2 linked regions of the Roseimaritima multifibrata genome follow. The main gene of each other region encodes a partner of the protein of the gene in region 2 in a complex. Links are inferred from orthologs where the notes say so. Each region holds a gene or a part of one and is shown on either strand. Other genes may lie near its edges.

The links.
Region 1: the proteins of secY (region 2) and secA are in contact, whole or in part, in a crystal structure (PDB 3DIN), measured with the Thermotoga maritima proteins. The link is inferred for Roseimaritima multifibrata from one-to-one orthologs. Residues at the interface, in WP_004081795.1 of Thermotoga maritima: Glu108, Gly109, Glu110, Glu111, Ala236, Glu237, Arg238, Arg239, Ile240, Thr241, Ile242, Gln243, Tyr244, Ala245, Arg246, Arg247, Val248, Thr249, Gly250, Arg251, Arg252, Val253, Tyr254, Gly256, Ala257, Ser258, Thr259, Tyr260, Leu261, Pro262; in WP_004082002.1 of Thermotoga maritima: Glu261, Ala262, Arg263, Lys300, Ala301, Arg302, Thr303, Ile304, Ile305, Leu323, Tyr324, Asp325, Pro326, Val329, Ser330, Tyr333, Ile336, Lys340, Phe345, Val349, Glu363, Phe364, Tyr374, Ser375, Gly376, Gly377, Glu393, Ile395, Thr482, Ser483.

What each region holds. Positions count from the first base shown.
Region 1 is NZ_CP036262.1:2,671,372-2,682,481, forward strand. The notes cover bases 698-4,955. They hold secA (preprotein translocase subunit SecA), read right to left. Parts: upstream 4,591-4,955; coding sequence 898-4,590; downstream 698-897. Outside these bases: FF011L_RS09815 (3-deoxy-D-manno-octulosonic acid transferase), read right to left, coding at 1-658; FF011L_RS09825 (DUF1571 domain-containing protein), read left to right, coding at 5,212-6,138; FF011L_RS09830 (serine/threonine protein kinase), read left to right, coding at 6,218-8,329; FF011L_RS09835 (hypothetical protein), read right to left, coding at 8,362-8,853; deoC (deoxyribose-phosphate aldolase), read right to left, coding at 9,077-9,772; FF011L_RS09845 (SDR family NAD(P)-dependent oxidoreductase), read right to left, coding at 9,867-10,691; FF011L_RS09850 (FG-GAP repeat domain-containing protein), read right to left, coding at 10,672-11,110. UniProt on the Escherichia coli protein: Required for protein export, interacts with the SecYEG preprotein conducting channel.
Region 2 is NZ_CP036262.1:2,181,586-2,191,290, forward strand. Bases 3,796-6,648 are described here. They hold secY (preprotein translocase subunit SecY), read right to left. Parts: upstream 5,969-6,648; coding sequence 4,622-5,968; downstream 3,796-4,621. Other genes in these bases: nrdR (transcriptional regulator NrdR), read right to left, coding at 3,796-3,961; FF011L_RS07975 (adenylate kinase), read right to left, coding at 3,972-4,565; rplO (50S ribosomal protein L15), read right to left, coding at 6,103-6,606. In the rest of the region: FF011L_RS07955 (alpha-keto acid decarboxylase family protein), read left to right, coding at 1-318; lptB (LPS export ABC transporter ATP-binding protein), read right to left, coding at 428-1,285; lepB (signal peptidase I), read right to left, coding at 1,301-3,169; more of nrdR, read right to left, coding at 3,512-3,795; rpsE (30S ribosomal protein S5), read right to left, coding at 6,653-7,198; rplR (50S ribosomal protein L18), read right to left, coding at 7,232-7,600; rplF (50S ribosomal protein L6), read right to left, coding at 7,653-8,198; rpsH (30S ribosomal protein S8), read right to left, coding at 8,263-8,658; FF011L_RS08010 (type Z 30S ribosomal protein S14), read right to left, coding at 8,672-8,857; rplE (50S ribosomal protein L5), read right to left, coding at 8,902-9,474; rplX (50S ribosomal protein L24), read right to left, coding at 9,555-9,705. UniProt on the Escherichia coli protein: The central subunit of the protein translocation channel SecYEG. Consists of two halves formed by TMs 1-5 and 6-10.

The sequences.
Region 1 (11,110 bases), 490 kb from region 2 along the record:
CCGCGGTCTCTCGGTCGGTCGGAGCGTCGTCGAATTTGATCGACCCGGTGACGACAACCGATTCCGGAGCGGTGCCAAGTTCTCGAAAGCGTTCCGCGTAGGCATCGTCTTGGCAGGCGACCATCGTAAGGCGGCGAAAGGTGGGCTGGACCCACCGCAGGAATCGACGGTATCCGCGGAAACTGTTCCGGCTTAGCCGCCCATTGATTACCACCACCGGAATGTGGTTGGGGGGAGAGGTTGCGATCGCGATCAGGTTTGGCCAGATTTCTAGTTCCGCCAGGACCAGTTTGGAAGGATTCACTTCGCGGATCGCACGACGGACCGCCCAGGTGAAGTCGAGCGGGCAGTAGAAGACGCGGTCTTTACCGAAATGTTGCTTAGCGAGTTCAAATCCGGTCGCGGTGGTCGAACTGACAACAATTGGCAGGTCGGGGTGGCGTGCTTCGATTTTCTGAACCAATCCACGCAGTAGATTGATTTCGCCGACGCTTACTGCGTGCAGCCACAATCGACGCCGTTCACTGGGAGGAAGGCCGGTCGCTCCCCAAAGTTTGGCGGGCCAGCCGTGTCGGTATTTTCCGTACCGGCAGACGCGATAGAGCAGCAGCGGTGAAACCGCTATTAGCAGCATGCTGTACAGAATGTTTAGCAGCATCGAAGCTCTTTCACGTCCGTGTGGACCTCATCTTTAGGCCGCCATTCCATGGGAATGAGGAAACCCGCCGCATGCACCGAGCGGTCGGTTTAGTGTTTGTCGCCGTTCGCTCGGGACGTGCGAAAGAACGCCCTCTTGCAGCTACTTTCGCGGAGCGAAAGGCTACAAAATTACGCTGCTTCTGGTTCAAGCGGCTGTCGTTTACGCGTTGGGTATTCCGGGAATACCCGGCGTGCCGGCTAGACCATCTTTCGCATGCAGCAGGCTTTGTACTTTTTCCCGCTACCGCATGGGCATGGGTCGTTGCGTCCGACTCGAGGTTCCGTGTTGCGGACCGGATCCGGTTTGCGAGGGGTGTCCCCGCTATTGTCCGCGGCCTGCTGCTGCGTCTGTTCTTTTTCGGACAGATTCGCCGTCGTGACTTCGGGTTGGTGTGCGTTCGCATTCACCCACGTGCTTCGAATGAAGTCTTCATTGAAGGATTCCATGCGGAAGATCAGGTCGGTGGTTCGTTCACCGATCGAACTCCACATGTCTTCAAACATCCGCATCCCTTCGCGTTTGTACTCGACCTTGGGGTCCAGTTGGGCGTAGCTTTTCAGCTGCACGCTGCTTCGCAGATGGTCCATCGCCAGTAGGTGATCTTTCCAGGCTCCGTCAACCATGGACAGCAGAACCTGCCGTTCCATTTTTCGCATTTCGGGATAGAAGCGATCATCGACGGCACCCTCGGCTGCCAGCAACAGGGCTTGCTTGTTCATCCGGCCAAGATCTTCTGGCGGAGGATTGAAATTCAATTCTTTGGCAAGCCATTCGCCAAGTTCACGAAGTTTCTGATCCCCGGCGGCAAGGACCGCGTTGGTATCTTCGTCGGCATCGCCAAACAGGGCTTCGATCTTTCCGCGAGCTTCTTCGTATTTGGCCTGCGATTCCTTGTTGTCCTGCATACTGTGAACCATTAACTGGTTCTTCAGGTTCTCGCGGTTCATCTCCAGATCGTTGACGTCGACATCGACGCCGAAGCGTCCTTTGATCCAGGCGACCAATTTCTCGCGGTCAAGGATGACCGAGTTTCCTTCTTTGTAGGTAAACGTCGAGAGCCCGGTCAGGATGGGGTATTCAGCCTCTTTGGTGGCGTAGGCTTTCTCCGCGCGTTCGAACAGCAGTTGTTGAACGTCGGAAAGTTCTTCAATCCCTTTCAGTTCATCCGGAGTCGCTTCGATCCCGAATTTGAAGCGGATCCAACTGCAAAGCTGTCGCAGTCCAAAATCGCTTTCCAGGAACGGTTCGCCTTCGCTTAGGTCAACCTTGGCAATCGCTTCGTAGGCGTTCTGGACCAGTTGATCGACCAGGTCAGGACGCTCCATATTCTTTAGATCGTGATCGCGATAATTGGTGCCGAACCGTTTGTTCGCCCAGGTCGCCAACGCTTGCCAGTTCCATTCGGATTCTTGCATTTCACGAGGCAGGTTTTCTTCCAATGCCTCGTTGATCGCCGCTTCCGCTGCGCGTTCGGCCTGTTCCCGGCTGTATTGATCCGCCGTTTGTGGATCGAGCCCGCGGAAGTCCTTGGGTTCCAACACACAGTTCAGTTGAGCTCCTGCCCAGTTGGCGTAGGAGGTTGAACCGTAATCTTCGTCCAGGATTTCATCGACGTGCTTTTCGATCTGTTGCCGAATTTGTGCGAGCAGCATTTTGCGGCAGCTGTGGCCATCCAGGATGTTCTGGCGATAGCCGTAGACCCGCTTGCGCTGCTCGTCCATGACTTCGTCATATTCCAGCAGGCTTTTTCGAATCTCAAAGTTCCGTTCTTCGACCTTCTTCTGAGCCGCTTCGATTCGGCGAGTCACCAATTTGGATTCGATCGCTTCGCCTTCGTCGATGCCCAGGCGTTCGAACACGCTTTTGACAAAGTCACCGGCGAAGATTCGCATCAAATCGTCTTCCAACGACAGATAGAATCGGCTGGAACCAGGGTCCCCTTGGCGTCCGCAACGACCGCGAAGCTGGAGGTCGATTCGGCGGGAGTCATGCCGCTCGGTTCCCATCACCGACAGGCCACCGATGTTACGAACAATTTCCCCTTCAGGAGACATGTTTTCGCGGGCATCGATCTCTTCGACCAATTGCTTCCATTCTTCGTCCGGAACCTCTAGTCGCGTCGGATACTTGTGCTGGAGTTGCGACCAGGCCATCGTTTCGGGATTCCCACCCAAAATAATGTCGGTACCACGACCGGCCATGTTCGTAGCGATCGTGACAGCTCCTAAGCGTCCAGCCTGAGCCACAATTTCGGCTTCACGGCCGTGTTGTTTAGCGTTCAGGACCTGATGCTTGATTCCACGCTGCTCGAGCAGGTGGCTTAGTTTTTCACTTTTTTCGATCGAGACGGTACCGACCAGGACTGGTCGTTTGGCGTGTTCGATGGAAACCACTTTCGATCGATCGATTTGCTCTTTGGTCTTTTTTCCCTTAGGCAAAATCGAGATTTGGTTGTCATCTTCGGAATCGATTTCACCCCAGATTTCGTTGCCGTCTTTCAGCACCAGAACGTCCCACTTGCTGGTCCGTTCGATGTCTTCGGCAAGCGCTTTGAACTTATCCTTTTCGGTCATGTAAATGACGTCGGGGTGTTCGATCCGTTCAAGAGGGCGGTGAGGTGGGATGGCGACAACGTCCAGCCCATAAATTTTCCAGAACTCGTTTGCCTCGGTCATCGCCGTTCCGGTCATTCCGGACAGTTTGCGATAGAGCTTGAAGAAGTTCTGCAGCGTGACGGTGGCGAAGGTTTGTGTTTCCTGCTTGATCGGCACCCCTTCTTTGGCTTCGACCGCTTGGTGCAGTCCATCGGACCACTGGCGACCTTCCATCAAGCGTCCGGTGAATTCGTCGACGATGATGATCTGTTTATCTTTGACGACATAATTGACGTCCAGTTTGTACAGATACCGAGCCTTGAGGGCGTTGTCGATCAGATGCGGCCACTGCATGTTGCCAGCGGTGTAGAAACTTTCTACGCCGGCCAGTTTTTCCGCTTCGCGAATCCCTTCGTCGGTCAGGGTCACATTGTGCTGTTTTTCGTCGACGGCAAAGTGTTCTTCTTTGCGCAATTGCTGTGCGACGCGATCGGCTTCGGCATATTTTGCCAAGTCTTGGTCGGCAGGGCCGCTGATGATCAGCGGGGTTCTCGCTTCGTCGATCAGAATATTATCGACTTCGTCAATAATGGCGTAGTTCAGCGGCCCTTGGCTCTGCTGATGTTCGACCGGGAATCGACTATCGTTACGAGCCGCCGGACGCATGTTGTCCCGCAGGTAATCGAATCCGAATTCGTTGTTGGTCCCGTAGGTGATATCGCAGGAGTAGGCCTCTTGCTTCTCGGTGATGCTCATCCCGCTTTGGATGTTCCCGACCGTCAGGCCCAGGTTCATATACAGCGGTGCCATCCACTCCATGTCACGTCTAGCCAAGTAGTCATTGACCGTGATGACGTGAACCCCTTTGGCCTCCAGAGCGTTCAGGTAAGCGGGCAGGGTGGCGACCAGGGTTTTACCTTCCCCGGTAATCATTTCTCCGATCCCACCACCATGCAGTACCATGCCGCCGATCAGTTGGACGTCGTAATGACGCATGGAAAGGAAGCGTTTGCCCCCTTCGCGGCAAACCGCAAAGGCATCCTCTAGCAAGTCGTCAAGCGTTTCCCCGTCGCGAAGTCGTTGCCGAAAACGCTCGGTTTGTTCACGAAGCTGCTCATCGGTAAAGGCCGCATATTTGTCTTCCAACGCGTTGATACGTTCAACTTGTTCGGAATAACGATTGATTTGACGAGCATTACTCGAACCAAAAATGGCGGTAATCCCTCGCTCCACCGATCCAAGCAGGCCCCCAAAGACCACGCCGAGGATCTCCCAGATTCGTTCCAGTGCACTCATCGATCACACCTGTTGTGCCTTTACCAACGGACGCCGATATAAAATTACCGACAAAGAACGCTGGGGCGTTGCCAGCATGAAATCCACGTGGTGAGGGGACTTCCCTCTGGCCACCTAGGCTTCCTTGCGCAACGAAAAGGCAGAGATTTGCTACGGATTCTTACTCTTCCACGCCGCCTTCAACGACAGTTGAAGGCTGTTACCAATGCGCGAGATAATTCCATCGTTAAAGTTACGCCTTTGGGCAAAGTGGGTCAACCGTGATCCGTCCGTGTCCCGTAAAACAAGGGGGAATCGGCTGCGAAACCAATGAAACCCTAGTTCCGCACCAGGCTTCTAACGCGGAATTGCAAAAATGGCGTGCGATAGGTGATTTGGGTGGACTGTCAGGTTTTAGGGTTGGCTGCCGTTCCGTATTCTCAAATGGTTGTGATGCGAAGCCGGTTCCACCAACATCGCCAAGAACGCTCGTCTAGCGGAAACATTCGAGTTTCGGTTAAATCTGTAGTGCTCGCGAGAGCTAACATGGGGGCAGGGGCCGTTGCCGAGGGAGGCTTTGCGTTGCGGTTGGTGATGGCAAATGATCATTCAAAGTGATGTCCTTTTTCGTTAGAGAATCCCATGCCCGAAAGCTGCCCGTCTCCGTCTGGATCGACCGCTCAGCCACTCTGGCGGTTTTTCGTGGTGTTAGCGATCATCGCTTTTGTGTTCTTCATGCTAGGGCGAATGACCGCCCCTTCGGTGGTTCCTTCGCCGGTCGCCCCGACTCCGATTCTGGGTAGCGCTGGGGATGATTCGGGAACGTTGGTGGGTCGTTCACGTTCCGCCACTCTGGAGGAAGTTCTGCAGATGGCACGTCGTGGCTTGGTGGAACTTGAACAGAATGTGGACGACTACACCGCCACGATGGTTAAGCAAGAAAGGATCGGCGATCGGTTGCATCCCGAGCAAACGATTGAACTAAAACTGCAAACCCGGCGTATAGAGGGAGGTGAGGTCACACGACCTATGCGGGTTTACCTCCATTTCCTTTTGCCGGCCGAGAGCCAGGGGCAGGAGGTTATCTGGGTGGAAGATGAAAACGACGGAAAACTGGTGGCCCATAAAGGGGGGCGCTGGAATCTTCTCCGAGCTTGGTTGAAACCTGACAGTTTCCTGGCGATGTCCGGGAACCGCTATCCGATCACTCAGATCGGAATGACGAATCTTATCAAAAAACTTATCGAACGAGGCGAACACGATCTCAAGACCGCTACGGCGACCGTCACGATTGCGGACGGTCATCGGGTGGGAGATCGCGAGTGCCAACTAATCCGCGTGCGACACGCTGAACCGAATGGCGATCCGGATGATTTTTCGCTTGCTGAAATAGCGATTGATTCCGAACGCCTGCTGCCGCTTCGCTATACCGCATTTGGCTGGCCCTCTGCGGAAGAGGGGGGCGATCCGCCTTTGCTTGAATCTTATACCTATTTAGATGTCCGTGTTAACGAAGGTCTGACCGAAAGCGATTTCGATCCGGACAATCCAGCTTACGACTTTCCATAAATCTAACGTGCCTATTGACCATATAAGCCGACCGCAAGGGAGCACTGCGAATAGGAGTGGGTTCTCGTTGCGGAATGCGATGCTCCAGCCGTTGCCGATGGTGGCGTCGGTGTGCGTGTTGCTGAGCCTGGTTTTTGCGGTTTGGGTAGGAAGTCTGGTAAAACGCTCTTCGTATCGCAATTCTGAAGTTGCGATGAGCGCGATCCGTGATGCTAGTGCGGGCGCGGTCGAAATCTGGTTGGAGGAAGAGCAGGCGATTGCGAGGGCGATGGCCAAAGAATTGGAAACGCATACGTCTGTGTTGGCCCATCTGAGCCAACCCTCTGCAGCGGGGCGTGTCTTGTTGGAGGCGAATTCGGCGACGGAACGACTGAATGAGATGCATTCGTCGCTCCCCTCGGCGTCACAGCATTTGGGGTGGTTCGTTCTGGATCGGAGCGAGCTAGTCGTTTTTTCTTCGGAGGAAACTGACGCCGGAGTTTCGGTTCAGTTGTCCGATTTTGCCTGGAAGAATGCGAATGAGCGGCATACAGGTGTGTCGCTTCCATTTTCGCTTCCGTGGACGTGTGGTGAGGAGTCGTCGGGGGTAATCATTCGGCAGGGGGACGCGGTGATGGCCGCGACCGCTCCGCTTCAAGCCGAAGGTCGGGTCGTAGGGTTGCTGGCGTTGGTGTTTGATCCATGTGCCCGCTTCAGTGAGGTGCTGGCTATTTCTCAGGCAGGCCAGACGGGCGAAACGTTTGCTTTCGATCGACAGGGAGTGTTGATTTCCAGAGTGCGTAATACTCAGCAGTTGCGAGAAGCGGGGCTGCTGCCGCATGACGCAAACGTTCGCTGTGCATTGAACGTGACGCTTGCGGATCCTGGGGTGAATTTGGTTAAGGGGGGGCAAGCCGCGCTGCCGCGAAATCAACAGTCGCTAACCAAAATGGCCGAAAGTGCGACGCGTGGCGGGACCGGGGCCGACGGCATGGGGTATCACGACTACCGCGGTGTTTCGGTGGTTGGTGCTTGGACCTGGTTGGAGAAATTCCAGTTCGGCATCGCCACAAAAATGGACGTTGAGGAAGCCCATAAACCACTCCGGCAATTGAATCTTGCCTTCCTTTCTTTGGTCGGGCTGTTGGCGACCGTAGGCGGCGGCTTTCTGGGGCTGACGCTCTTCAATTATCATTTGCAGCAGAAGGCTGATGCCGCGGCCCATCGCCTGCGCCGGCTTGGAAATTATGAACTGTTGGAAGAGATCGGTACCGGTGGGATGGGGACCGTCTACCGGGGACGCCATCAGTTGCTTCGCCGCCCCGTTGCGGTGAAGGTTTTAGAGGCGAGTGGAGCGGACCCAAAATCGATTCGGCGTTTTGAGCGGGAAGTTCAAAGAACGAGTGAATTGAAGCATCCGAATACGATTCAGGTTTACGACTACGGGCATACCGCGGATTCCACATTCTTTTACGTGATGGAGTTGGTGGAGGGGGTGGATTTGACGCAGTTGGTCGAAACCTTCGGCCCCCAGTCGCCCGGGCGGGTGATATCGATCCTAAAGCAGGTGTGTGGTTCGTTGGCGGAGGCTCATGACCATGGACTGGTGCACCGGGATATCAAACCAGGGAACCTGTTGTTGTCCGCTCCTGCGGGGATATTCGATTTTCTGAAAGTGGTTGATTTTGGGCTTGTTAAGGAAACGCTTCCGGTCAGCTCCCATGCGGTGACTCGTGTCGAATCCCTGACGGGGACTCCGCTATACATGTCGCCCGAAGCGATTCGGGACGCCTCCGGCGTGGATGGGCGATCGGACATCTATTCGCTTGGCGCGGTCGGGTATTACCTGTTGACCGGTAGCCCGCTGTTTGACGCAAAGGTTGCTGTCGATATCTGCATGCTGCAAGTGGGGAGCGATCCGATGTTGCCCAGCGAACGGCTTGGGAAACCACTTCCTGCTGATTTAGAGCGGTTGCTGATGAAATGCTTGGAAAAGAAGATGGCGGATCGGCCGCAGACCATTCGGGAGGTCGTCGCCCAGTTGACTGCGTGCGAATCCGCTTCGTCATGGACCGATGCCGAGGCCGCTGAATGGTGGGTGAACGTTTACGACGAAGGGTTAGTTCATCGTGGTCCCGTCGCCTCATTGCTTTCCCGTGGAGGATCGAAGTCGATCTTGGTTCCTGGTAAAAGTAATGCCGCCAACGGTTAGTGGAACTGTCGAGGGAACCGTCGGTCTGCGTTTTAATCGCTGCGCTGAAGAATCGTCGTGAGATAGTTGCGCTGGCTCGGCTTCGCGAAAATAGCGAAACGCAGGATGGCGTTGAGCTCCGTGCGACTGTTCGGACGCTGAGAGCCGTTCCGCCCTGCATCGCAGCCTGTCTGAAATTTTCGCTTCGCGCGGGACGTAAAATCTATAAATGAAGGCGTTGCAGTCGTTGACAAGTCTACATGGGGCCGAGTGAACACGTAGCCCGGAGGGCGGCGGATGCTTGCCGGCGGCGTCAGTCCAATGTCATCTACTTTCTTAGCGGAACGGCGCGAGCCGTCCGGCAATCGTATTGAAAACACAATGAATTTGCCGGTCGGCTTGCGCCGATCCGCTAGGAAAACCGCCCGCAGATGCCAGAGTAGATGGCATTGGGCGTCAGCCGCCGGAGTGGGTATCGCGAAAAGGAAAGCCCAGCGGGCGACAGAACCACGCTTGTCTGTCGCCCGCTGGGCTTTGATGCGCACGCTAGGTTTCCGTTGGCGTAAGTCAACGGAAAGTATCTGCCGCCTGCTGGGCTAAAAGCACTGCACTTAGACTCGGATGGGTAGGGTTAAAACCGTCACCTACAAATTTCACGTCCCTCGAGCCGAAAGCGGTCGTCCGCAATGCTTTCGGTTCGGAGAACCGAGCGACATTGAATGTTCCGCTACGATTGAAATCCCGCAGTAATAAAATCCACGTCGCTTGCTAAGCGATTGGGCTGAGACCTAGTTCGGTGCGACAGGCGTCCAGGATATCTTTCGTTCGGCTGGCGCCGCAGCGAGTGACGCCCAGGTCGCGGACCGCTTTTAAGCCTTCGAAATCACGGATGCCTCCTGCTGCCTTGACTTGAACGTTTGCGTTGGCGTGGGTGCGCATCAGTTTTAGGTCCTCAAGGGTCGCCCCTCCGGTTCCGAAGCCTGTCGATGTTTTTACCCAGTCGACGTTCAGGTCGTTGCAGATTTCGCAAAGGCGAATTTTCTGTGCATCATCAAGGTAGCAGTTTTCGAAAATGATTTTCACGGCTTGGCCCGCGTCGTGGGCGATCTTGGTAACCGCTTCGATTTCTGCCGAGACGAATTCCCAATCCCCACTTAAAACCTTCGAAATATTGACGACGAAGTCAAGTTCTTCGCATCCGTCAGAGATCGCTTGTTCGGCTTCACGCTGTTTGACTTGCGTGGTTTGGACTCCATGCGGAAATCCGATCGTGGTAGACGCTTTGACGGTGCTGCCCGCCAATCGTTCCGCGCAACGTTTTAAGTAGTAAGGCATGATGCACACACTTGCCACGTCGTACTCAAGGGCGAGTGAAATCCCCGCTTCCAATTGGTCGACTGTCATCGTTGGTTGCAGCAACGAGTGGTCGATCATCTTTGCAAAATCTTGGTAGCGGTTGGTCATGGGGAACCCTTGTGAAACGCGAGGCAGAAACGTGGTCGCCAATCGTATCATGATGGTCCGCACGGAGCGATTGGGTGGCCCGGGCGGGCAATGCCTAGGAGGGCTTGCGGTTCCAGCCACCGTTCACTTCGACGATTTGGCCGGTGATGAATCCTGAGTTGGCGCTGCACAGGTGGACTGCCATCGCGGCAACATCTTCCGGGGTTCCCCAGCGGTGCATCAGCGATTGCTGTTGGGCTCGGCGTTGCCAGCCGGAATCCGCGTTGTCGCCCCAAGCGGTTTGGATCCATCCAGGTGCCACGCAGTTGACACGGATCTCGGGTGCGAGCGTTTGCGCCAATGATCGACTGAAGGCCATGATCGCCGCTTTGGTGGGGCCGAACATTTGCCCGGCGTCTCCTTCCATTCCGGCGGTCGCTTGGTCCCATCCGGTGAAGAGCATGCTGGGGATCACGGGTGTTTTGGGTTGAGCGAGCATTCGGTCGGCAACTTCTCTCGCCAGCAAGATCGTCGCATGGACGTCGACTTGCCAGAGCCGTTGCAGTTTCGTTTCGAAAGGCTCCTTTTTGGCGTCGCCCGTCAAAACATCGACTCCCGCGTTGTGGAACCAAGCGCTGATTGTTGGCGAGAATTTCCAGGCGGCATCCGCTAGTCGCTGGTGGGCGTCTGGTTCCGCTAGATCGATCGCGATCGACTGGGCGGTCGCTCCGGTTTGTTCGAGGGCCGCAACGGTTTCGGCTGCCCCTTGGTGGTTCCTGCGGTAGTGGATCAGGATGTCGGTGAATCCCGACAGGGCGGCGTGAAGGGCAATCGCTCTGCCGATACCGCTGGATCCACCGGTGATCACGCAAGCGGAGTAAGTGTCTGTTGGTTCCGCTGGCTCCAGCGTGGAGGCGGGGTTATTTTCCTTGGTTGACATACAGGACAACGTTCCTTGTTGCGCGGCCGCCTGCGATGATGTCCAGTTTGCCGTCGCCCGTTACGTCGGCGACGACCAAGTCTTCGCAGGCGACTTGGGAACCGATTCGGTGTTCGGTCCAGGTTCCGTCAGGCTGGTGGTCAAACATGACGATTCCGACCTGCGGATTGGGTTCGCGGTAGCCGACGATAATTTCGTCACTTTTGTCGCCATCGATGTCGGCGACCGCTAGGGCGTGCCCACCGCGAAGCTGGTCGGTTAAGACGGTTCTTTTGGGGGAAGCCGCAGCGAAGAAGTCCCCCAGTTCGTAGACGACGGCGTCGGTGCCGTGCATCGGTTCGATGGTGGCAGCGAAGCGCTGTCCATTGCTGAGCATTCCGGTTTTGATTTCCCCAACGCCCTGTTTGTCGGGCGTGTCG
Region 2 (9,705 bases):
ATGTCGACTCTGATTCGGATGGGCGCTGCCCCGATTGTGATCCTGTTGGATAACCATGGGTACGGAACCGAACGGTACCTGCACCCAGGTGAATGGAAGTACAACGAAATTCAACCTTGGAATTACGCTCGGTTACCAGAGATCTACGGAGGTGCCCGAGGGACGCTTTGCACGACGGAAAAAGAATTCGAATCCGCCTTGACCGTCGCATGGGATGATCGCTCGAAGTTGCATTTGCTTCAGTGTCGGCTGGCAGAGAACGACGCAAGTGAGACGCTGAAAAATATCGCGGCCCGAATGGGAGAGCGAGTCGGTTAAGGAGAGAGGATCCCGTGCAAATCGAACCGGCAGAACTTACGTCGCTGCGAATGCACCAGCGAGAAAGGGGGGCTGAGGATTCGAAAGCTGCGGCAGATTTCTGGCCAGGCTACACGTCGGTAATGCGCCGGCGAACGGTTGGGGCTGGGCTAGGTGGTGTTTGACGCGTTTCAGTTGCTGGAGTATTGACGTTGAAATGAGGCGCCGGGACCGTGGGCGCTGGTGCCTGCCGAGTCGCTGCGCCATCCATGTCTCCCAGGTATTCTTCGCGGACTTGCGGATGGCGTTTGACTTCATCCGGACTGCCGTCGATCAATACCTGTCCTTTGCTGATCACATAACAGCGATCGACGGTTCCCAAGATTTCGCGAGCCGCATGGTCGGTGATTAAAACGGCAATCCCGGCGTCTCTTAATTGGTGGATCACGCCTTGGATCGATTGCACCGTTACCGGATCGATTCCCGCAAAGGGTTCGTCCAGCATCACGATCCGTGGTTGTGATACCAGGCAACGGGCAATTTCTAATCGTCGTCGTTCTCCACCGGATAGCCCGGACGCCCGGCTCCGGCGGATGTGGGTGATGTTGAACTCTTCCAGCAGCTGATCGGTCCGCATGTTGCGTTCTTTGCGGCCGACGCCCAGCAGTTCGAACAGCGATGAAATGTTTTGCTCGACGGTCAATTTGCGAAAGACGCTGGGTTCCTGTGGCAGGTATCCCATGGCTCCGTCGCGGGCTCGCCGGAACATCGGCCAGTCGGTGACGTCTTGGCCGCTTAGAAATACGCGTCCACGGTCCGGTTCGACCATGCCACAAATCATCCGGAAGCTTGTCGATTTACCCGCCCCGTTGGGCCCCAGTAAACCAACAATCTCCGCTTCGCCGACGTGCAAACTAACGCCATCGACAACGCGCCGGCGGCCATATGTTTTTTGTAAATTGACTGCTTGAAGAATCGGTTCGTGCATCCTGCTTTACCTTACTTATCGAATCAATTTGATCCGTTTGACATTCGGAGTAAACGGGACAGGGCGGTTCCAAGGATGGGGCCAGAAGACCAGCAACGCTTTGCCGACCAATAGATCACGTGGCACAAAGTGGCTTCTGGCAAATTTATAAGCGTCTTCATCGGGGACCGGTGGGAATTGATAGGAGACCCAGCTGCGGGCGTCTTTGCTTTCCGGGCTGTTGTCGCCCATCGGAAAGAACTGATCGGCCTCTAGTTCGAATTCGATGATCCGCCGTTGGCTGAACAGATTGGTTTCGGCCCACAATTGTGGTTCGTCCATAATGCGATGGATTTGATTTGTGCTCGGCGAGCTTTCATAGTCGTTCATCTTCATGCCACCACGACTGGCGATGTAGTACTGGTCGCGGTACAGCCGAAATCCGTCGACCGTGGCGGTTCCCCCGGCAACGGCGATTCCGACAGGGGCTGCGTCTAGTGGATCGGCGGAAGATGTGTGGGGACGGTCTTCGAAGGAGCTGCCATAAGTGGCTGGGTCAAAGGTCGCCAAGCGATCAAATTCAATGGAAGAACCATCGACCCAAAGACGTAGCTGATTGTCGATGTTGGAAAACCGCAAAGTGTGGCTCTGCCCTGCGAGGACGGATGTGGTCGCTGTGCGATTTTTTTCCCCATCGTCGAATGTATAGGGTTCGCTACCATCAATCGAAAGGGTCGCGGTTCCCGAGGTTAGATCGATTGTGCATCGATAATGAACGCCCGCTTCGACGATCTGTAAGACCGCTTCTTTGACATTCGCATCCGTTTCCAAATCGACTTCAAACGTCAGGTCGCCAACCCAGTGCAGTCCGCCTCTCAATAGACCGTTATCTGACGAACCGCGAGGAAGCACCCCGTCGCTGTAACCTAAACTGAAACCGTTGGGCCCGCGGACTTCGCCACGATTGGCGGTAACGTAAGAATCGTATTGATAGAAATCGGTGATCGCTGTGCTGTGATATGGGGAACCGGTAATTTCCCCGCCATCATCTAGTTGGGCTCTCTGTACATCGGACAGGACGTTGTGGAAGTATCGCAACCACTCCAGTTTGTCATTCGCCTGTACCGTTGCCGTCAGGCCCTCTTTCGATTGCTCGATCTGCCACGAATCGGTTGGTGGTTCGGTCGCATCCAGACGCCATGGTTGCAGGCGACTAGGGAAGCCTGCCTCTAACAAGTCGGTCGCCTGGTAGGCCGAATCGTAAACGATATGAGCCGTTGGCATCACCTTGTAGTCTGGTTTCCGAGCGATCGAGAAAACATCCGAGCCCAGTGGACGGGTATAGATGTCGCCGCGGTCGACTCGCAATGTTTCTTCAGGAAGACCAACCAGTCGTTTGATGTAGTTCTGTTTTGGGTTGCCCGGATATTTGAAAACGATCACATCCCATCGTTTCGGCTCTTGGATCGCGTACGCAAACTTACTAACCAAAATTCGGTCGCCGCTAAAAGTGGCATCATTTGCTTCGGCTTGAAGGCTGAGGATGTTCTGTTTCCGACAGATCGGGCAACGTCCGGCGACAACATCTTGGGAATGGCCCATTTGCCCGCCGTAGGTTTGTGGATCCAGGTTTTCGACACTAGCGCCAACCCGGAAATTGTATCCACACTCTTCGCAGAAAAGGTCTTTATGGGCTCCCATCAGGGTCGGAGCCATCGAACCGGTGGGAATCACAAACGCTTCCGCTACGAAGCCGCGAAAGAGCAACGCCAGGATAATGGCGACGCAAACCGATTCGACCGATTCGCGGAGCCCGGCAACGGAACGCTGGTAGCGCTTTTGTGCTGCTTGATCGGTTGCGTCTCCAGCAGTCGACTTCGAGCCGGATTTCGTAGAAGTTGCCATGACAAAACTAAATAATGAAAGGTTAGGGGGAATTGGAAGTTTAGTAAGTTCCCCCAGCGAGCGATACGCCGAAAGAGCTCGATCACGGTCGGTGACCGCGAGACCGGAAAGCGGTGTGGAACCCTTTCCTTTTCTCGCATCGAGGCAAAACCTCCTGAACGGAAATTCCCGTCCGTGCTCGACTATCTCCTGCACAGCCATTCGTAAGTTGCAGATCACATGTTCTTGCGATATTTCGCAAAGCGGGCGATCCATGCGTTGGTTTTGATCAGGTCCCGATTCCGGTCGCAGAGTGCCCCCCACGAGGGGATTTCCGGCCAAGCATCGGTGAACTAACAGGTTCTACCCATGAATGGATTCGATCGCGCGGAAGAAATCTTGGACATTTGCGAAATCTCGATAGACGCTAGCGAACCGAACGTAGGCGACTTCGTCGATCGGCCGCAGCCGGCGGAGGGTGATTTCCCCGATCTCCTGACAGAGGATTTCCTGGGAATTGCGCAGAAGGACCTCGCTCTCGATTTCCTCCACCACCAATTCGATACGCTCGGTGCTGACGGGCCGTTTCCAGCAAGCCCTTTCGATCCCGCGACGGATCTTTTCCCGATCGAACGGCTGCCGGCTCTCGTCCCGTTTGACGACGCGTAGGCTTAGTTCTTCCAGCCGTTCGTAGGTCGTGAACCGTCGATGGCAGGAACCACAGCTCCGGCGTCGCCGGATCATGAATCCATCTTCCATCGCCCGGGTATCGATAACCCGGTCGTTGTCACGTTTACAGAAAGGACATCTCATCGATCAATCCTCATTGCGATTGTCGCTTTGGATCGACGGAGGAATGGGTAATGTGCCCTCGGATTTGAGCGGTTACTTCTACTGGAGAGAGTGTCCCGTCGATGGTCCGCAGGATCCCGTGCCGTTCGTAGTAATCAAGCAGCGGGGAAGTCGTGGTACGAAAAATATTCAGGCGAGCCGAGATGGCGTCCGCGTTGTCATCCGCTCGGCATTCGATCGTCGCCCGCTTAAGCAGTCGTTTGACCAGCTCTTCCTGGGGACATTGCAGATAAAGGACTAGATCGATTGCGTCGTCTAGTTCCTGCAAGTGTTCGTCCAACAACTGAGCCTGAGGAATGGTTCTGGGGAAGCCATCGAATAGACAACCCTTTCGGCAGTCTCGATCACGCAGTCGCTGCTTGACCATTCGCATCACAAGATAGTCGGGGGCAAGATTCCCGCCGTCGATGTAACCAGCGATTTGCCGGCCAAGAGCCGAACCTTGCTGTAGAGTCTCCCGCAGCATCTCTCCAGTCGAGAGATGCGGGATCTGGAGGAACCGGATCAAGCGATCACATTGGGTCCCTTTACCAGCACCCGGCGGTCCGATGAAAACAATCCGCATCACGTACTTTTGAAGCCGAGGTTGTTAATACCGGATCGCCGTCGCCTAAAAGCATTCTAGCTTTCAAGCATGCCACGATAGTTTCGCATCACCAAGTGACTGTCGATCTTCTGGATCAAGTCAAACGCCACACTAACAGCGATCAGCAGTCCAGTACCGCCATAAAAACCGGCGATCGAATAAGGCACCCCAAGGGAAGCGTAGACGATCGTGGGGACGATTGCGACAATCGCGAGGAAGGCCGCTCCGACGTAAGTGATTCGAACCATCACCCGTTCCAGGTGATCGGTCGTGCGTTTCCCGGGACGATACCCAGGAATGAACGTTCCACTCTCCTTCAACTGGTCAGACATTTCCTTCGGATTGAAGGTGATCGCCGTCCAGAAGTAGCAGAAGAAGAAGATCAGCAGAATGTAAAGCATGTTGTAGAAGTAAGACGTTCCGTCGCTCAGCGTTGTGCTGGCACGAAGCATCATTTCACTGGTTCCACCCTCAAACCTAGCCGCCAAGAAACCCAACATCACACCGGGGATCATCAGAAGGCTACTGGCGAAAATGATCGGCATCACGCCGGCTTGGTTGATTCGAAGTGGAAGGAACTGTTTGGTTCCGCCGTAGACGCGGCGTCCACGGGTGAACTTCGCACTTTGAGTTGGGATTCGTCGCTGTCCCAAGGTGATAAAGACCACCCCGAAGACAACACTCACGAACAGGACAACGAGGATGATCAATGTTTCGACACCGATCGTTCCACTGCCAAGTCCAACCAAGTTGTATTCCATATTTCCGATCAGCTCGTAAAGCGCGATCGGCATCTGAGCAAGAATCCCGGCCATGATCAACAAACTGATCCCATTGCCGATCCCGTACTCGTCGATTTGTTCTCCAAGCCACATCAGGAAGACCGTGCCGCAGGTCATCACAAGGACCGCGACGACTTGCCAACCTATGCCTAGACTGCCGTTGACCAGGAAGTCCGGATCGATTCGATCCCCTCCGACCAACATCAGGCTGAGGTAGAGGTAGCTTTGCACCAAACAGATGATCACTGTTAGGTAACGAGTGTATTCGTTCAGCTTTTTCCGTCCCGCTTCGCCTTCTTTCTTCAGTTCTTCGAGAGGTTTCCAGACGCTACCTAGCAGTTGGAAAATAATCGAAGCCGAGATATAGGGCATAATGCCCAGGCCGAAGATCGTTGCGTTACGCAAGTCACTGGCGGCGAAGATACTGACTTTTTCAAAGAAGTCCGCTGCCCCGCCACTAGGTTCCGCGCCATCCGAAGCGGCGATCATTGGGAGAGGGATGTGAAAACCGATCCGATAAATGGCAAGCAAACCAAGCGTCAGCAAGATTTTGCGTCGCAATTCAGGGATTGACCACATGATGCGAAGCTTTTCGATCATCGCAAGTTGTCCATTCGTCCGACGGGAGGACTGTCGCAGCGATCAAGCTACGTGTGAATTATGAATTACAAAAAAAGGCGACCGCCATCGGTCGCCAACAATTTACTGTTTTTCAGCAAACGAAGCGAGACGAGTTAGGCTTGCTTTTGTTCTTCAGCAAGAGCCGCAACACGTTCTTTCGGAGTTCGCTTCGGGGCGATCCGGTTAACGGTACCGCCGGCAGCCTTGATCTTTTCTTCAGCCTGCTTGCTGAAGCGATGGGCAGTCACGGTAAGTTTCTTGGTCAGTTCGCCTTCGCCCAGGATTTTGACTTCGTCAAAAGTTCCTTTAGCGATGTGCTTTTCAGCTAGCAATTCGATGGTGACTTCTGCACCTTCGTCGAACGATTTGTCCAAGTCGCCAACATTGACTGCAAAGACTTCAACGCCCCATTTATTGTTGAATCCACGCTTTGGGATTCGACGAATCATGGGCATGGCACCCCCCTGGAAAATTGGATTCCGGGAGTAACCACTGCGGCTCTTGTGACCCTTGTGTCCACGAGCGGCTGTTTTGCCCGTACCGGACCCAGGTCCACGACCAATTCGTTTGCGCGGTTTGTGCTTCAGAATACCGCGATGGACGTCTTCAAGATTCATTGGATTGTCTTTGGCTTACAAATCTAAAATGGGAACGGGCAATCGCCTAGGCGGATTGTACCGGCGCGGCAGCTTTAACGGGAGCCGACGAGGTTTCGCCTCGAAGCTCATCCGGATCCAGTCCACGCAAAGCAGCAACTTCATCGCGGGTTCGCAATTTGCTGAGTGCATCAATGGTCGCTTTGACCAGAGTGACAGGATTGTTGGTGCCGTAGCTTTTGGTCAAAATGTCGTGGATGCCGCATGCTTCGCAAACCGAACGAACGGCTTGTCCAGCAATGATACCGGTACCAGCACCGGCAGGGATCAACAAAACCTTGGCAGCTCCGAAACGTCCCCAAACTTGGTGAGGGATCGAACCCTCAACAACAGGAACGTTGATCAGACTGCGGCTGGCTTGCTTCTGGCCTTTTTGGACGCTTGGTGGAACTTCGTTGGCTTTACCGTAGCCCCAGCCCACGCGACCTTTGCCATCACCGACGACGACCATTGCTGCGAAACTAAAACGGCGACCACCTTTAACAACGGCGGCACAGCGTTTGATTTTCACAACGCGGTCAAGCAATTCGCCTGGTTGGTTTGATTGCGACACGATCGACTCAAATGTTTGTTGGAGATTGGCTTGTTAGAACTGCAAACCAGCTTCGCGAGCTGCATCCGCAAAGGCTTTCACACGACCGTGGTAACGGTTGTGTCCGCGGTCAAGCCGCACTGATTTAATTCCTGCTGCAATCGCTTTTTCAGCGACAGCTTTCCCGACAGCAGCAGCGGCGTCGCAGTTTCCACCGTAAGGACTTGCGTCCCGGCCGGCTTGATCACGAGTGCTGGCAGCGACCAAGGTCTTGCCTGCGGTATCGTCGATCAATTGACATGCGAAGTGCTTCAAGCTGCGTTCGACCGACATACGCGGCGAATCGGCAGTGCCACGCAACTTGTTACGAGTGTGGCGACGTCGACGTAGCCGACGTTCGTTTAATTTCTTTTGTTTATCCATCGTCTTATCTCGCAGCGAACCGGTTGAATGATCCGTTCTTATTAGGTGCGGGTTACTTACCGGCTGCCTTACCTGGTTTCAGTTTGATTTGTTCGCCTTGGTAACGAACGCCTTTGCCCTTGTAGGGTTCAGGTTTTCGCAGCGAGCGAACTTCTGCGGCAAACTGGCCAACCTGTTGTTTGTCACAGCCGCGAACCACCACGTGGGTTTGATCGGGGCAGGTCACGTCAAGGTGGCCAGGAATCTTCTTGTGCAGTTCGTTAGCATACCCAACTCGCAGCTGAAGGGTATCCCCCGAGATTGCTGCCAGGTAACCGACGCCTACGATTTCCAATTTCTTTTCGTAGCCCTCGGTGACACCGATGAGCATGTTTTGGACCAGAGTTCTAGTCAGTCCGTGGAAGGCACCCGCTTCGCGGGTTTCCGATTCACGGACGACGTTGACCTGGTTGGTTTCGCTGTCAACGTTGACCGAAACTTCGGGTCGGTGTACGTATTCCAGCTTACCCTTCGGTCCTTCAACATTAATCGTGCGCCCTTCGACGGAGATACTTGCTCCGTTGGGAATAGCGACAGGTTTTTTACCTAAACGACTCATAACAACTGCAAAGGTTTATAAGGATGAAGGAGGTCAGTTGAACGATGAACCCATTGGGATTTGCTTAAGCCACTTCGGCCAAGACTTCACCACCAACGTTATCGCGTCGAGCTTCGCGATCGCTCATGACACCACGACTGGTGCTAATGATGCGGATCCCTAGGCCACCCAGGACGGGCTTAAGCTCACGACTGCCGGAATACAACCGACGGCCTGGTTTACTAACGCGTTTGATCGTTTGGATCACGCGTTCACCATTGGGCCCATATTTTAATTCTATTCGCAGGATATTAGCCGGCGACTCTTCGACATCCTTCCAGTCCCAGATGAAACCTTCGCGTTTAAGCACGTCGGCGACACCTCGTTTTACACGACTGGTCGGAATATCCACAAAGCGTCGTTCTACGCGAACGGCGTTGCGGATTCGGGTTAACATGTCTGCAATCGGGTCGGTCATCATGGTATAAGTTCCCCTACCAGCTGCTCTTACGGACGCCTGGAATTAAACCCCGGTCGGCCAACTGGCGAAAGCAAATCCGGCAGAGGCCGAACTTGCGATACACTGATCGCGGACGTCCACAAAGGTTACAACGGTTTTCACGACGAGAGGAAAACTTCGGTTCTCGTTTCGCCTTGGCGACTTTTGATTTGCTGGCCACTGGGCGGCTACCTATCGGTTTCGTATCAAATGATTGGCGGTAAACTACGCTGCGGAGCCTTTAGGCTTCGCTTCGCGGAACGGCATCCCGAGGGCACGCAACAATTCGCGGCCGTGCTCATTGGTCGTCGCTGAGGTGACGACCGTGATGTTCATTCCTTGAGGCCGGGTGAATTTATCCGGATTCAATTCTGGAAAGACCAACTGCTCAAGCAAGCCCATGCTGTAATTGCCACGGCCGTCAAAAGCGTTTGGATTCACTCCGCGAAAGTCACGAACTCGTGGCAGTACGACAGAGATCAAACGGTCCATGAATTCGTACATCCGTGAACGACGAAGAGTTGTCATACAACCGATCGGCATACCTTCACGAAGGCGGAAATTCGAAATCGACTTACGGGACAAAGTAAAGACTGGTTTCTGACCAGCGATCTCTGTCATCGCTTCGTAAGCGAGGTCCAAGTGCTTCTTATCTCCCACAGCGGAACCGACACCCATATTAATGGTGACTTTTTCCAAGCGGGGAATCTGATGCGAATTCTGGAACGCAAATTGTTCTTGAAGAGCGGCGCGAACCTGCTCTTGGTATTTTTGCTGTAACCGTGGTATGGATGCCATGGTTGGGGGTTCTCGTTAATGTGCTCGGCGATAGTGGTCGAGCGGGGTGGAAAACGTGTCTGCCGAAGCAGCCAGCAGGTTTAAGCCTGTTGGGCGTATTTTGGATTGGGAGGGCTGATTTCGCCAAGTCCGGTGTTGGACTTCTTAGCGTAACGTTCTTTGCTGCCGTTGCTAAGGTACCGGATGCCGATGCGAGTCGCTTCGCCGTTGGTTGGGTCAACCAACATCACG